DNA from 2 places in the Desulfuromonas svalbardensis genome. Region 2 is predicted to be linked to the other one. Evidence: riboswitches for the same ligand, from Rfam matches in the RefSeq annotation. Region 2 holds a riboswitch; the other holds the start of a gene.

Region 1 (3,417 bases), 1.3 Mb from region 2:
AAGGTTGTGCAGCTGGCGACAACAGGGTTGCATAGTCGCGCATGGTTAAGCGTTCGGCTGCAAGAGCCTGTTCAACCTGATTCGTGGTGGTATTTGCTATCTGCTCTTGGATCAGTTCAGCGGGATACTTTTGTATTTCGTCGGCGAAACTCATGATTATTTATCCCTCAAAAAGCCAGTAAGAGGGCTGGATGCTTCAGCTTGATTCTGTTGCTTTCCTAGTCCGGCAAGGTACGCTTCACGGCCTGCTTCAACCGCTTTTCCAAAAGCCGCTGCCATCATTGGAGGGTTGGCCGCAACAGCCATCGCTGTATTAATCATAACGGCATCGGCACCAAGCTCCATCGCTTCAGCAGCGTGAGATGGTGCACCTAATCCAGCATCAACGACCACGGGAACAATGGCTTGCTCAATAATGATGGCAACATTGTCACGGGTTTTTAAGCCCTTATTGGTGCCGATAGGAGCGCCAAGAGGCATCACCGTCGCCACACCAATTTCTTGAAGGCGTTTGGCTAGCACAGGATCGGCATTGATGTAGGGGAGAACAATAAACCCCTCTTTAACGAGAATCTCAGCAGCCTTTAAGGTCTCAATTGGGTCAGGTAAGAGGTAGTAAGGGTCGGGAGTTACTTCAAGCTTAATCCACGGCTCACATCCCGCAGCGCGTGAAAGTCGTGCAAGGCGGATCGCTTCTTCGGCATCGCGAGCACCACTGGTGTTGGGGAGTAATAAATATTTAGTGGGGTCAATATGGTTGAGGAGGTCATCTTGTTGGTCCTCAATGTTGACGCGTCGTAAAGCGACAGTAACAATTTCACCACCCGATGCAGCAATGGTTTCAGCCATTTGAGTATTCGAAGCAAACTTACCTGTGCCAACCATTAGGCGGGAGCGAAACGAGCGACCTGCGATGATTAAATCATCCATGATGTGAGCCTTTCTGTACCGAGTTTGTTCGCTCAGTATTTATTATCGTAAGTGTACACGGCAGAGAAACTTCTCTTAGCCAGTGTTTGTGTATGTAGCAATAGCGCGATTTCAGCGTCGATTTAGCCGCCGCCCACAAAGTTGACGATCTCGATGGTATCGCCCGCTTGTAATGTGATCGTCGCAAACTGTTCGCGTGATAAAATGTCGCGGTTGTATTCAATAGCAATACGTTTGTCATCTAAACCCATCTCATCGATTAATGTGGTGAGATTTGTGCCCGGATCAACGGTGCGGGTTTGACTATTGATGGTGATTTCCATAGTTTATTTCTCCTCAATCGGATCAATCCCCAGTAACAGGCGGATCACTGTATTTGCTTGATGGTGAGCTGCAATGCCAACGCGTGGCGCCATGAGTCCTGTCCCCGGTTGAACCGCAGTCGTTCCGTCGCCGCAGATGTAGAGGTTTCCCAGTGCGCGGCGTGTTGTAATGCTATTGCTCGGGCCGTAGCCAGCCATTCCCGATGCCGCTACCAGCGGTTTATGTGGAAATGTGCGTAACCAACATTGACTGAGCATTGCTTTTGCCTCGGGGCAATCAAAGGCCTCGACCATCACATTGGCTTCAGCAAACAGTGTGGGAATATTATCTTTATCGAGGGTGATGGTTTCACACTCAAGCGTGCTAAATGGGTTGATGCGTCGCAATGTTTCACTCAATGCATCCACTTTCGGTTGACCAATTTGGTCCAGAAAATAGTGTTGCCGATTGAGGTTCGATGGTTCGACGACGTCGTAATCGGCAATGATCAAGTGACCGACTCCGCAGCGCATAAGGGCGATGGCGATGGCCGAACCCAGGCCGCCAGCACCGGCAATTCCCACCGTGGCATTCTTGAGTGGTTGGTGGACTTCGGGGGTATGGCGAGCTAATAGCAGTGCTTCAAGTTCGTCAATATTAGGCTGTTTGCCGCGCTGAATCAGAACAATGCGCTCTGTGCCATCTAATGATTGATCACACGTGCTCGTGATACCGTTGCAGATGATGAGGTCGGCGTTGGGGGCAACGGTGTCGCGCACTTGAAATAAGCTGTAGTGATCAGGAAACTCACGCAATTTTTCGTTGACCATGATCTGCATAATTATTATCGATAGGCTTAAACGCTCAGCCTTAACCCTGTATCAGTGATTCAATGACTTGTGCTCTTTACCGTCGAGTGTCGTACTGATTTAGGTTGAATAGAAAAAGGTCGCGAAAGCGACCTTCGCTGGGATCACTCCCAGTTTCAGCGCCGCTTCCCTACGCCGGTATCATCCGGATCAGGTTCTAAGGGTCGTCCAATCGCTTGGACTCTCAGTAATAAACTCCCCTAGGGCATCAATGTAACAGATAAAAACTATCAGCCCCGCTTTAGGGAAGTCAACTTTTTTATCGGATTCACATTGATTTTTTTTGGTTCATCTGCTTATATCGGGGACTTTAACTCTCCCGTTATTTATAAACTAAGTTTAGGAGCAAAAATGAGTATTTCAGAACGATATCGCGAATTGGTTACTGAGGTGCAGAGCTTAATTAAGGCGTTACGTTGTGACGAGCAGAGTGATGCAACCGAACGTGTTTTTCGGGTGATAGATCAAGCTGTGGCAATTCTTGCTGAGCATGATGAAATGGTTGGCGAGATTCCAAGGATGAAAATTGAATCCGTGTTAAGCCCTGTGCTACTCGATTCGCATAATTTATTTGATCGCGCGCGGTTACTCCTTGAAGAGGATGAGTGCGATGATGAAGCCGCTAAGGTGTGGGCTGTTCAGAAGAAACTGTATCGCTTGCTGAATGAACTTTAGGCTCGACAGGCTCTTCTTGTTGATCCTCTGGCTGCCGCGAGTCAATGTAGCAGACTTTATTGCGGCCACTGTTTTTTGCTTGGTAGAGAGCTTGGTCAGCTGCTTGCAGCAGTTGATCGACGCTCTCAATTCCCGCCCCCGGATAGCCTGAGACACCAATGCTAACCGTGAGTTTCAGGTCACGAAGTTCACCACTAAATGCTAAGTTTTTAACCGCAACTCTTAGCCGTTCTGCGACCTCAAGTGCGCCATCTATTGGCGTATTAGGGAGCACGAGGGCGAATTCCTCCCCACCAAAGCGTGTGGCAACATCATACGGCCGCAAGTACTCTTTGAGTATCTTTGCTAATGTGACAAGAACCGTGTCACCGTTAAGGTGGCCAAAGGTATCGTTAATCAGTTTAAAATGATCAATGTCGAGCATTAGCAGGGTTAAGGTGTCTTGTGAGCGGCTATGGCGTTGAAACTCCTTGCCGAGTGTTTGCATCAATTTGCGACGGTTAAAAAGTCGTGTCAATGAGTCGGTGCTCGAAAGATTAAGTAGTAGACGATTGCTACGTTTGAGGTTGTCTTGCATGGTTTTCATTTTAAGTTGAACTTTAACGCGTGCGACCAGTTCACCGTTATCAAAAGGTAAAAC
Region 2 (3,417 bases):
GAAGGTATTGCCCCCCGCATCCTTTGCTGCATACATTGCCATGTCGGCATGGCGAAGAAGATCCGTTGGATTGGTACCATCCTCAGGGCACACAGCAATACCAATACTGGTTGAGCTAAACACCTCACGCACATTCAGGTCAAAGGGCCGCGACAACTCTTCAAGAATTTTTGTCGCAATATGCGGCATGTTGTCAGCACTTTTATAACCAGAAAGGATCACGACAAATTCATCGCCGCCAAGTCGAGCCACCGTATCATTTTCACGCAAGCAATGACGCAAGCGATCTGCCGCTTGACACAACATCTCATCGCCAACGGCATGGCCCAACGTATCGTTAACCCCTTTAAATCGATCCAAATCTAAAAACATTAGCGCAAAAGGTTTTTCAAGGCGATGAGCATTAGCCAGCGCCCGATCTAGGCGATCATTAAACAGGCTGCGATTAGGCAAACGAGTCAGACTATCGTAATAAGCAAGTTCACGAATCTTAAATTCTGCCTCTTTACGTCGAGTAATATTTTGAATAACAGGAACAGTATAAAGAGGTTGACCTTGTTCATCGAAGAACCACGTTGATGACAACTGTGCCCAAAACAACGTACCATCTTTGCACAAATATCGTTTTTCACAGACAATCGACCGTGATTTATTAGCTAAGGCAATATTTCGTCGGGAGAGGGTCTCTTCAACATCATCGGGGTGGGTAATATCGGTGATTTTAAGTTGCAGAAGCTCACTTTCAGTGTAACCTAAAAACTGACAAAAAGCTGGATTCGCTTGTAAAAACAAGCCATCAGGAGCCAACATTGCTATCCCGGCAACAGATGATTCAAAAATCGTGCGGAATCTCGATTCAGACGTTTGCAGTGCTAACTCAGTCTCTTTACGGACGGTAATATCACGAAAGAAACCCTGAATCCCCTTGGGCTTGTCCCCTTCTAGATATAACGAGATACTTCCTTCGGCGACCACTTTATGTCCATTTTTAGCCTTAAACTGGGCTTCAAAACAGGGAACATTGCCCCCCTCAAGTAGCAACTGAATCCTCGACTGACAATCACAGTGAAAATCTTCGTGAAGGAGATCAAAAAAATTCAACCCCGCTACCTCAGCCACATCGTAACCGAGAACCTCGCGCCACATGCGGTTAACGTAGATCACACCTCCATCAAAACCGACAACTTGGATTAAGTCATTACTATTTTCTACTAAGCCTGCGTATTCCAAAATACCCCCTGAAGAGTCATCAACAAGCTGCCCCTTCAACCAGTTTTTTTCTTTCAAATGACCCAAAAAGCCACTAAGGTATGCACAAAAGGTTCAAACTATTTCATCAGCCAAACACCCACCGCACCCAAACATAAATAAATTCGTCAATTACAGTACACCACAAAAACAATAATTGACAATGAGTTTCTCCGTCAGTTCATTAAAGGAGCTAAATTTATAATTTTTCAGTACACAACCTCCCCATTCAGTATCAAACTCAAATGGCACCATTTATTTAAAAATTGCCCTTACCACTGTCGAGAGCTACAACCAAACAGGGTCTTGAGTACACCAAAGGCAAACCAATTGTTGCAAGAAGAACATTGACATGAGTTTTCGAATCCACTAGGCTCGCACGACCATACTCAATACTATTTACAGAGATGGCTGCTGGGGGAGTGAAGCACTGAGAGCTCTAATTGATAGAGCGACCCTTGGAACCTGATCCGGATGATGCCGGCGTAGGGAAGCGACCACACAAACACCAATTCCGGTGTTTTGACCGCACCCATTCCGGCTGTGGTTTTTTATTTATGACACATACTTTAGATTTGAAAACAACTCGAAGCGCGATTCACGGTGTGTATTTAATTACCGATGACCGCGATGCCGCACAGCTGACCAACCATGTTGAGCAGGCTTTGCGCGGCGGTGTACGCATTGTCCAATATCGCGACAAGGTTCGTAATCGCAGCGAAAAACTGCAATTGGCCATCATTTTGCGTGAACTCTGCCATCGCTATCAGTCCCTGTTCATCATTAATGATAACGTCGAACTAGCTCGCGATTGCGGTGCCGACGGCGTCCACCTTGGTCAAAAAGATGGTAGCATTGCCGACGCACGTCAGGTTATTGGTAACAATGCCATTATCGGCGTATCAACCCGCACCGTTGACATGGCAACCACTGCAGAGCAACAGGGTGCCGACTACATTGGCGTCGGCAGTGTTTACCCAACTGGAACAAAACTCGATGCTGTCCACATTGGTTTGGCTGGATTAACAGCGATTCGCGCAGCCGTTCAACTGCCCATCGTTGCCATCGGCGGCATTACCACCACAGCACTTGCTGATGTGATCGGTGCGGGAGCAAATGCCGCAGCCGTCGTCTCTGCTATTATGGCTGATCCGCAACCAAGCGTTGCAGCAAAAGAGATGAGCTTGCAGTTTAACATCAACAACCCACGCTCCCACGGGCGTGTTCTCACCATTGCAGGTTCAGATTGCAGTGGCGGCGCAGGCATTCAAGCAGACCTGAAGACAATTAGCCTTCTCGGTTGCTACGGCAGCAGTGTCATCACCGCCCTAACGGCGCAAAACACCCTCGGCGTCAGTGCCATTCACGCCCCTCCAGCAAAATTCATTCAACAACAACTGCAAGCGGTACTCAGCGATATCGGCACCGACATCATCAAGACAGGCATGCTATACAGTACTGAGATCATCGAGACCATCGCTGACACCTTAACCGATGACACGCTACTGTGCGTGATCGACCCGGTGATGATTGCCAAGGGTGGTTCGAACCTGCTTCAACAATCAGCGGTTGATGCTTTCATCCAACGCTTATTACCCAAAGCCTATCTCTTGACACCGAACGTACCTGAAGCCGAAGCGTTAACGGGGATCACCATTAACGATTTCGACTCAATGGAGAAGGCGGCACGTCAACTTCAAACAATGGGTGCACGCAATGTCCTTCTTAAAGGTGGCCATCTCGAAGGTGACCCCATCGACCTACTTTTACAGGGCGATGAATGTTACCACTTCAGCGGCAAACGCATTGACACACCGCACACTCACGGAACAGGATGCACCACGGCTTCGGTCATTGCCACCCTATTAGCTCAAGGGACACCACTCTATCGTGCCGTAGAACAGGGCAAACAGTTTATCACTCACGCGATCATGACCGCCCCCCAACTAGGGCAAGGACATGGACCAATTAATCATTATACCGCTTCACTTAACCATGTCGGCCAGCAACTGGCCGCAACCAACAAGGAAACACTGTCATGACATTAATGGAATCTGCCCGCCAAGGGATCATAACCGATACGTTACGCCAAGCCGCAGAAGCAGAAGGCATTGACGCAGAAAAGCTTCGCGCTCTCGTTGCAGAAGGCACTGCCTGCATCTGTCACAA

Evidence for each region. Region 2 has a riboswitch for thiamine pyrophosphate ahead of thiD (bifunctional hydroxymethylpyrimidine kinase/phosphomethylpyrimidine kinase). Riboswitches for the same ligand answer to the same signal wherever they lie in the genome.
Region 1: linked by a shared signal. The riboswitch ahead of thiF (sulfur carrier protein ThiS adenylyltransferase ThiF) and the one ahead of thiD (bifunctional hydroxymethylpyrimidine kinase/phosphomethylpyrimidine kinase) in region 2 are both predicted to bind thiamine pyrophosphate.

What each region holds. Positions count from the first base shown of each region.
Region 1 covers NZ_AP042416.1:126,089-129,505, reverse strand. Annotated here, with positions in the region: gene thiH (2-iminoacetate synthase ThiH) at 1-154, opposite strand, end outside; gene ACZ5KY_RS00645 (thiazole synthase) at 157-930, opposite strand; gene thiS (sulfur carrier protein ThiS) at 1,053-1,253, opposite strand; gene thiF (sulfur carrier protein ThiS adenylyltransferase ThiF) at 1,257-2,072, opposite strand; TPP riboswitch at 2,213-2,314, opposite strand; gene ACZ5KY_RS00630 (hypothetical protein) at 2,454-2,777, shown strand; gene ACZ5KY_RS00625 (diguanylate cyclase) at 2,725-3,417, opposite strand, start outside.
Region 2 covers NZ_AP042416.1:1,439,293-1,442,709, reverse strand. Annotated here, with positions in the region: gene ACZ5KY_RS06395 (EAL domain-containing protein) at 1-1,230, opposite strand, end outside; TPP riboswitch at 1,655-1,757, shown strand; gene thiD (bifunctional hydroxymethylpyrimidine kinase/phosphomethylpyrimidine kinase) at 1,806-3,290, shown strand; gene thiC (phosphomethylpyrimidine synthase ThiC) at 3,287-3,417, shown strand, end outside.